2 regions of the Bradyrhizobium sp. 142 genome follow, and region 2 is predicted to be linked to the other one. Evidence: predicted binding sites of a transcription regulator. Region 2 holds the regulator's gene; the other holds the start of a gene.

Region 1 (3,408 bases), on a different contig from region 2:
CCCGCTGTCCGGCAGCGCAGCCATGGCGGCGATCGACGCCTCGACGGAGCGGGAGCTCTCCGACGCACGCACGATGCTGGAGACGTACCGGGCTCAGATCGAGCAGTGCGAGAAGCTGAAGGTCGAGCTCGACCTCATCCATGACGCCATCGACCGCACCAAGCGCGAGATCGCGACCCTGCACGGCAAGAGCTTTGACGGCGGCGAAATGGCAAAGGTCAATGGCGAGCTCGGCGCCGTGGTCGGCGGCACGGAGCAGGCGACCCAGCAGATCCTCGAAGCCGCGGAATCGATCGACCAGGCCGCCAGTGCGATGGCCAAGGTGCAGTCGGCCGACCAGCAGAAGCGTCTGGCCGACGACATCCAGGAACGTGTCATCTCGATCTTCGAGGCCTGTAACTTCCAGGACCTGACCGGCCAGCGCATCAGCAAGGTCATGGGCACGATGAAATTCATCGAGCAGCACATCAACGCGATGATGGAGATCTGGGGCGGCGTCGACGCGATCAAGTCCCACGTCGTGCCGCAGGCCGATACCCGCAGCGAGGATGAAAAGCTTCTCAACGGCCCGAAGCTCGCGGGCGACGTCGGCCACGCCTCGCAGGACGACATCGACGCGCTGTTCGACTGATTCGACACAACGGAGAGAAAAACAAAACGCCGGCGGGAGCCGGCGTTTTTTGTTGCCCCGTCATTGCGAGCGAAGCGAAGCAATCCAGACTGTCACCGTGGAAAGATTCTGGATTGCTTCGCCACGCTCGCAATGACGGCTGGTTAGATCCGAACCCCGATCACGCCCTCGGCGCGCAGCGGACGTAGACCATGTTGCCGTAGCGGGTGGCGGCGTCCTTGTCGATGAAGCGGGTGATCAGGACGCGGCCGTCGAAGGAGACGATCTCACGGTCCTGCTCGCCCGGCGTCGGACCGGGCGGGCCGATATAATTCTTGCCAATGGGCGAACCCTTCAGCCGTAGTTCCTGCGGCGTCGCCTGGTCGGCGAGATGCATGATCACGCCGCCGGAGGAGCCGGCGGTGATCACGTAGGGATTCTTGCACTGGGCCCGGGCAGCGGCCTCGGTCCGGGCGCGGTCGGCCGGGTTCTGGAACGAGGCGAGGCCCCAGCGGCCGACGATCTCGTCGGCGCGAATGCTCGCCGGCATCTCCGGACCGGTGCCCGGCTCGGCTTCCGGCGGCGGCGAGGACGACGAGAAGGACGGCAGGCTCATGCCTCCGCCGCAGGCGCCCAGCAGCAGCGCCAACATGGAAGCGGCAGCCAGATTGGCAACCGTGCGCACGTGAGCTGAACCGATCATGCTATTCCCCCGAGCAAAGTGCCCCCGACCAAGACCGCGACCGCACCCCTGCTGCAGCCAAGCGCAAAACCACTGTTGGAGCAATGACGTCCTTGAATACGCCAGCACCGCAAATAAGTTTCTGGAGCCACAATCCTATATCCGCCTCACCAATCGCTTAACCACCTTGCTTGACAGGATCGCGGCCAAGCCATATTCCCGGACACACTATTAGCACTCGAAAACGTCGATTGCTAAGCGCGTCGTTCGATCTCGGAGAGGGCGGACGGCAGCGCCGCCCCCAACCCACTTCTGTTGCATCCGAAGCGAGCCTCCAAAGGGAAACGTCATGGCTAAATCCAAATTTCGTCCGCTGCATGACCGTGTCGTGGTCAAACGTATCGACGCCGAGGAAAAGAGCAGGGGCGGCATCATCATTCCGGACACCGCCAAGGAAAAGCCGTCCCAGGGCGAAGTCGTCGCCGTCGGCCCCGGTGGCCGCGACGAGGCCGGCAAGCTGATCCCGATCGACCTCAAGGTCGGCGACCGCGTGCTGTTCGGCAAATGGTCGGGCACCGAGGTCAAGATCGACAACGAAGAGCTCCTGATCATGAAGGAGTCGGACATCATGGGCGTAATGGCCTAAGGCCGGACGCCTGAACAGCCGCTGAATGCTCCATTGCCATGCCCGGGCAGAAGCGCGAAGCGCGTCTTCGCGCCAGACGACCCGGGCATCCATCGTTTTCGCAAGATGATGGATTGCCGGGTCAAGCCCGGCAATGACGAGGAAAAACTGCGGCGCCTCATCGATTCAAGTTTTTCAGGAGCAAGAACATGGCTGCCAAAGACGTCAAATTTTCCGGAGACGCGCGCGAACGCATGCTGCGCGGCGTCGACATTCTCGCCAACGCCGTCAAGGTGACGCTCGGCCCCAAGGGCCGCAACGTCCTGATCGAGAAGTCGTTCGGCGCGCCCCGCATCACCAAGGACGGCGTCACCGTCGCCAAGGAGATCGAGCTCGAGGACAAGTTCGAGAACATGGGCGCCCAGATGGTCCGTGAGGTAGCCTCCAAGACCAACGACCTCGCCGGCGACGGCACCACCACCGCGACCGTGCTGGCCCAGGCGATCGTGCGCGAAGGCGCCAAGTCGGTTGCCGCCGGCATGAACCCGATGGACCTCAAGCGCGGCATCGACGCCGCGGTGGCGGCTGTCGTCAAGGACATCGAGAAACGCGCCAAGCCGGTCGCCTCCTCCTCCGAGGTCGCCCAGGTCGGCACCATCTCCGCCAACGGCGATGCCGCCATTGGCAAGATGATCGCCCAGGCGATGCAGAAGGTCGGCAACGAGGGCGTCATCACCGTCGAGGAGAACAAGTCGCTCGATACCGAGGTCGACATCGTCGAAGGCATGAAGTTCGACCGCGGCTATCTGTCGCCCTATTTCGTGACCAATGCCGAGAAGATGACCGCCGAGTTCGAGGACGCCTACATCCTCCTGCACGAGAAGAAGCTGTCCGGCCTGCAGGCCATGCTGCCGGTGCTGGAAGCCGTGGTGCAGTCGGGCAAGCCGCTCGTCATCATCGCCGACGACGTCGAGGGCGAGGCGCTGGCCACCCTGGTCGTCAACCGCCTGCGCGGCGGCCTCAAGGTTGCCGCCGTCAAGGCGCCAGGCTTCGGCGATCGCCGCAAGGCCATGCTGGAGGACCTCGCGATCCTGACCGGCGGCCAGCTGATCTCGGAAGAGCTCGGCATGAAGCTCGAGAACGTCACGGTGAAGATGCTTGGACGCGCGGGCAAGGTGGTGATCGACAAGGAGAACACCACCATCGTCAAGGGCGCCGGCAAGAAGCCCGACATCGAGGCCCGCGTCGGCCAGATCAAGGCGCAGATCGAGGAAACCACCTCGGACTACGACCGTGAGAAGCTCCAGGAGCGTCTCGCCAAGCTCGCCGGCGGCGTCGCGGTGATCCGCGTCGGCGGTGCGACCGAGATCGAGGTCAAGGAGAAGAAGGACCGCGTCGAGGACGCGCTCAACGCCACCCGCGCCGCGGTGCAGGAGGGCATCGTCCCCGGCGGCGGCGTCGCCCTGCTGCGTGCCAAGAAGGCGGTGGGCC
Region 2 (3,408 bases):
TTGTGGGTCGCGATCACGAGTCGGCCTGTGATTCGGCGGTGCATGGCCTATTGACTACGCCACGGCCAGTTTCTGCAAGTCCACCAGACGCGCAATGCCCTTCTGGGCCAGCGCCATCAGCGCCAGGAACTCGTCCTGCGTGAACGGCTCACGCTCCGCGGTGCCCTGGACCTCGATGATGCGGCCGTCGCCGGTCATGACGAAATTGGCGTCGGTCTGGGCTTCCGAATCCTCGGCATAGTCGAGATCTAGCACCGGCGTGCCGTCGTAGATGCCGCAGGAGATCGCGGCGACGTTGTCGCGCATCACGTTGGCCTTGATCATGTTTCGCGTCTTCATCCAGTTGATGCAATCGGCGAGCGCGACCCAGGCGCCGGTGATCGATGCCGTGCGCGTGCCGCCGTCGGCCTGGATCACGTCGCAATCGACCGTGATCTGGCGTTCGCCGAGCGCTTCGAGATTGACGATGGTGCGAAGCGAGCGGCCGATCAGGCGCTGGATTTCCACGGTGCGGCCGCTCTGCTTTCCGGTGGAGGCCTCGCGGCGGGTGCGTTCCAGCGTGGCGCGCGGCAGCATGCCGTATTCGGCAGTGACCCAGCCGCGGCCCTGGCCTTTCAGCCACGGCGGCAGCCGCTCTTCCAGCGTGGCGGTGACCAGCACATGGGTGTCGCCGAACTTCACCAGGCACGAGCCTTCCGCATATTTGACCACGCCGCGCTCAAGCGTCACGGGACGCAATTCGTCGGGCGCACGGCGGCTTGGCCGCATGGGAGATCCTCCAAGACTCTCGGGAAAGGGCTATTCGCGGTGCTTGTAGGGGGGGTGAGGGTAGGCGGCAAGGGGGACGTTCTGACTTTTCGGTCCCCAGCCAACTGCAAAACCACGCTTGTCAGGGACCTGCCGGAGAGCCAAATTACAAGCATCTGAGAGGAGTTGCCGTCTGTGGCCCATCACGATCCGATCCATCTGATCGCGCCGCGCGCAGGCCTCGCCCAGCTCAACGAGCGATCCCGCGATATCTTTCGTCAAATTGTCGAAAGTTACCTCGCGACCGGCGAGCCGGTGGGCTCGCGCAATATCTCGCGCCTGATTGCCATGCCGCTATCGCCGGCCTCGGTCCGCAATGTCATGGCCGATTTGGAACAACTCGGCTTGATCTACGCGCCGCATACCTCTGCCGGCCGGCTCCCGACGGAACTCGGCCTGCGTTTCTTCGTCGACGCCCTGATGCAGGTCGGCGATCTCAACGACGCCGAACGCCAGGCGATCCAGAGCCAATTGACCTCGGTGGGCCATGCGCAATCGGTCGAAGCGGCGCTGGAGGAGGCGTTGACGCGGCTCTCCGGCCTGACCCGGGCCGCCGCCGTGGTGCTGACGCCGAAATCCAATGCGCGGCTGAAACACATCGAATTCGTCCGCCTGGAACCGGAAAAGGCATTGGTGATCCTGGTCGGCGAGGACGGCCAGGTCGAAAACCGGGTGCTGACGCTGCCGCCCGGAGTTCCATCCTCGGCGCTGACGGAAGCCGGCAATTTCCTCAATGCACGAATCCGGGGCCGGACCCTGGCCGAGGCGCGGCTGGAACTCGAGACCGCGCTCGGAGAGGCGCGCACCGAGCTTGATCTGCTGACGCAGAAGGTGATCTCGGCCGGCATCGCCAGCTGGTCGGGCGGCGAAAACGAGGACCGCCAGCTCATCGTCCGCGGCCACGCCAATCTGCTCGAAGACCTGCATGCGCTGGAGGATCTGGAGCGGGTGCGCCTGCTGTTCGACGACCTCGAGACCAAGCGCGGCGTCATCGACCTGCTCGGCCGCGCGGAGACCGCGGAGGGTGTACGGATCTTCATCGGGTCCGAGAACAAGCTGTTCTCGCTGTCCGGCTCCTCCACCATCATCTCGCCCTATCGGGATGCCGAGGGCCGTATCGTCGGCGTTTTGGGCGTGATCGGGCCGACGCGGCTGAATTATGCCCGTGTGATCCCGACCGTGGACTACGCCGCCCGCATCATCAGTCGCCTCTTGGGCGGCTGACCGGGGTCCGGGCCGATCACGGGCGCTTGATTTTCGCCGTCCGAAGCACGATATCCGGGCAAGAAAAACTCCCTTAGACCTTTGAGAAGAGAGCTGATGACCGATCGAGACCGGCAACCCGAAGACACGGCCGCAGCGACCGGCGAGCCCGTAGTGTCGAAGCCCTATGTGATGCCCGACGATCCCGAGCCCGGCTCGGTCGAGCTGTTGCAGAAGGAGGCCTCCGAGGCACGCGACCGCATGCTGCGGACGCTGGCCGAGATGGAGAACCTGCGCAAGCGCACCACCAAGGAAGTCGCCGACGCCCGCCTCTACGGCATCACCGGATTTGCCCGTGACGTGCTCGACATCGCCGACAATCTTCAGCGCGCGCTGGATGCCGTTCCGGCCGAGGCCCGTGCCGCTGCCGATCCCGGCCTGATCTCGCTGATCGAGGGCGTTGAACTTACCGAGCGCTCGCTGCTCAACGCGCTGGAAAAGCACGGCGTGAAGAAGTTCGACCCCTCGGGCCAGAAGTTCGACCCGAACTTCCAGCAGGCGATGTTCGAAGTGCCTGATGCGTCGGTGCCGTCGGGCACCGTGGTGCAGGTCATGCAGGCCGGCTACACCATCGGCGAGCGCGTGCTGCGCCCGGCATTGGTCGGTGTCGCCAAGGGCGGCGCGAAGGTCGCGCCCGCCGCCAACACCAACGAGCCGAACAGCGCGGCGTGAGCCCTCGATCCCATGGTGAGGAGCCGCGCCCTTTGCGCGGCGTCTCGAACCATGAAGGCCAAGATGTAACAGCGGGGGCCTCCATCCTTCGAGACGCGCGCGAAGAAGCGGGCTCCTCACGGAGGAGGGGCTGGCAGTTTTCGCGTCGCTTACGCGCTCACCGCGATATCCGCGGACTGAATCCGCTTCACCCCGGCCTTGGCCATGTCGGCCCAGGCTTTCGCCAGCGAGCCCTGGGTGTCGATGCCGCGGCAGGCGTCTTCCACTACATAGACCTCGAAGCCGGCCTTGCGCGCGTCGAGCGCGGTCCAGGCGACGCAGAAATCCGTCGCCAGCCCCGCGACGAAGACGCGCTTGATCTTGCGCGCCTTCAGATAGCCGGCGAGGCCGGTCGAGGTCTTGCCGTCGGCCTCGAGAAAGGCCGAGTAGCTGTCGACGTCCTTGTGGAAGCCCTTGCGGATGACGAGTTCGGCCTGCGGAATCGAAAGGTCCTTTGACAGCGCGGCGCCGTCGGTGCCCTGCACGCAATGGTCGGGCCACAGCACCTGCTTGCCGTAGGGCAGGTCGACGGTCTCGAACGGCTTCTTCCCGGAATGTACCGAGGCAAAGGAGATGTGGCCGGGCGTGTGCCAGTCCTGCGTCATCACCACGTTGGCGAACGCCTTG

Evidence for each region. Region 2 encodes HrcA, which represses chaperone genes, less so after heat shock. Its sites were predicted from a motif close to GTTAGCACTCNCNNNNNGNGAGTGCTAAC; they were not measured.
Region 1: IVA82_RS35650 (co-chaperone GroES) is a predicted target of HrcA. The motif match lies at 1,523-1,551, and genes of this name have one in related genera.

The regions. Positions count from the first base shown of each region.
Region 1 covers NZ_JADPKQ010000389.1:33,905-37,312, forward strand. Annotated here, with positions in the region: gene IVA82_RS35640 (protein phosphatase CheZ) at 1-631, shown strand, start outside; gene IVA82_RS35645 (hypothetical protein) at 792-1,313, opposite strand; gene IVA82_RS35650 (co-chaperone GroES) at 1,642-1,938, shown strand; gene groL (chaperonin GroEL) at 2,127-3,408, shown strand, end outside.
Region 2 covers NZ_JADPKQ010000414.1:35,817-39,224, forward strand. Annotated here, with positions in the region: gene rdgB (RdgB/HAM1 family non-canonical purine NTP pyrophosphatase) at 1-44, opposite strand, end outside; gene rph (ribonuclease PH) at 55-768, opposite strand; gene hrcA (heat-inducible transcriptional repressor HrcA) at 943-2,031, shown strand; gene grpE (nucleotide exchange factor GrpE) at 2,128-2,742, shown strand; gene pncA (bifunctional nicotinamidase/pyrazinamidase) at 2,892-3,408, opposite strand, start outside.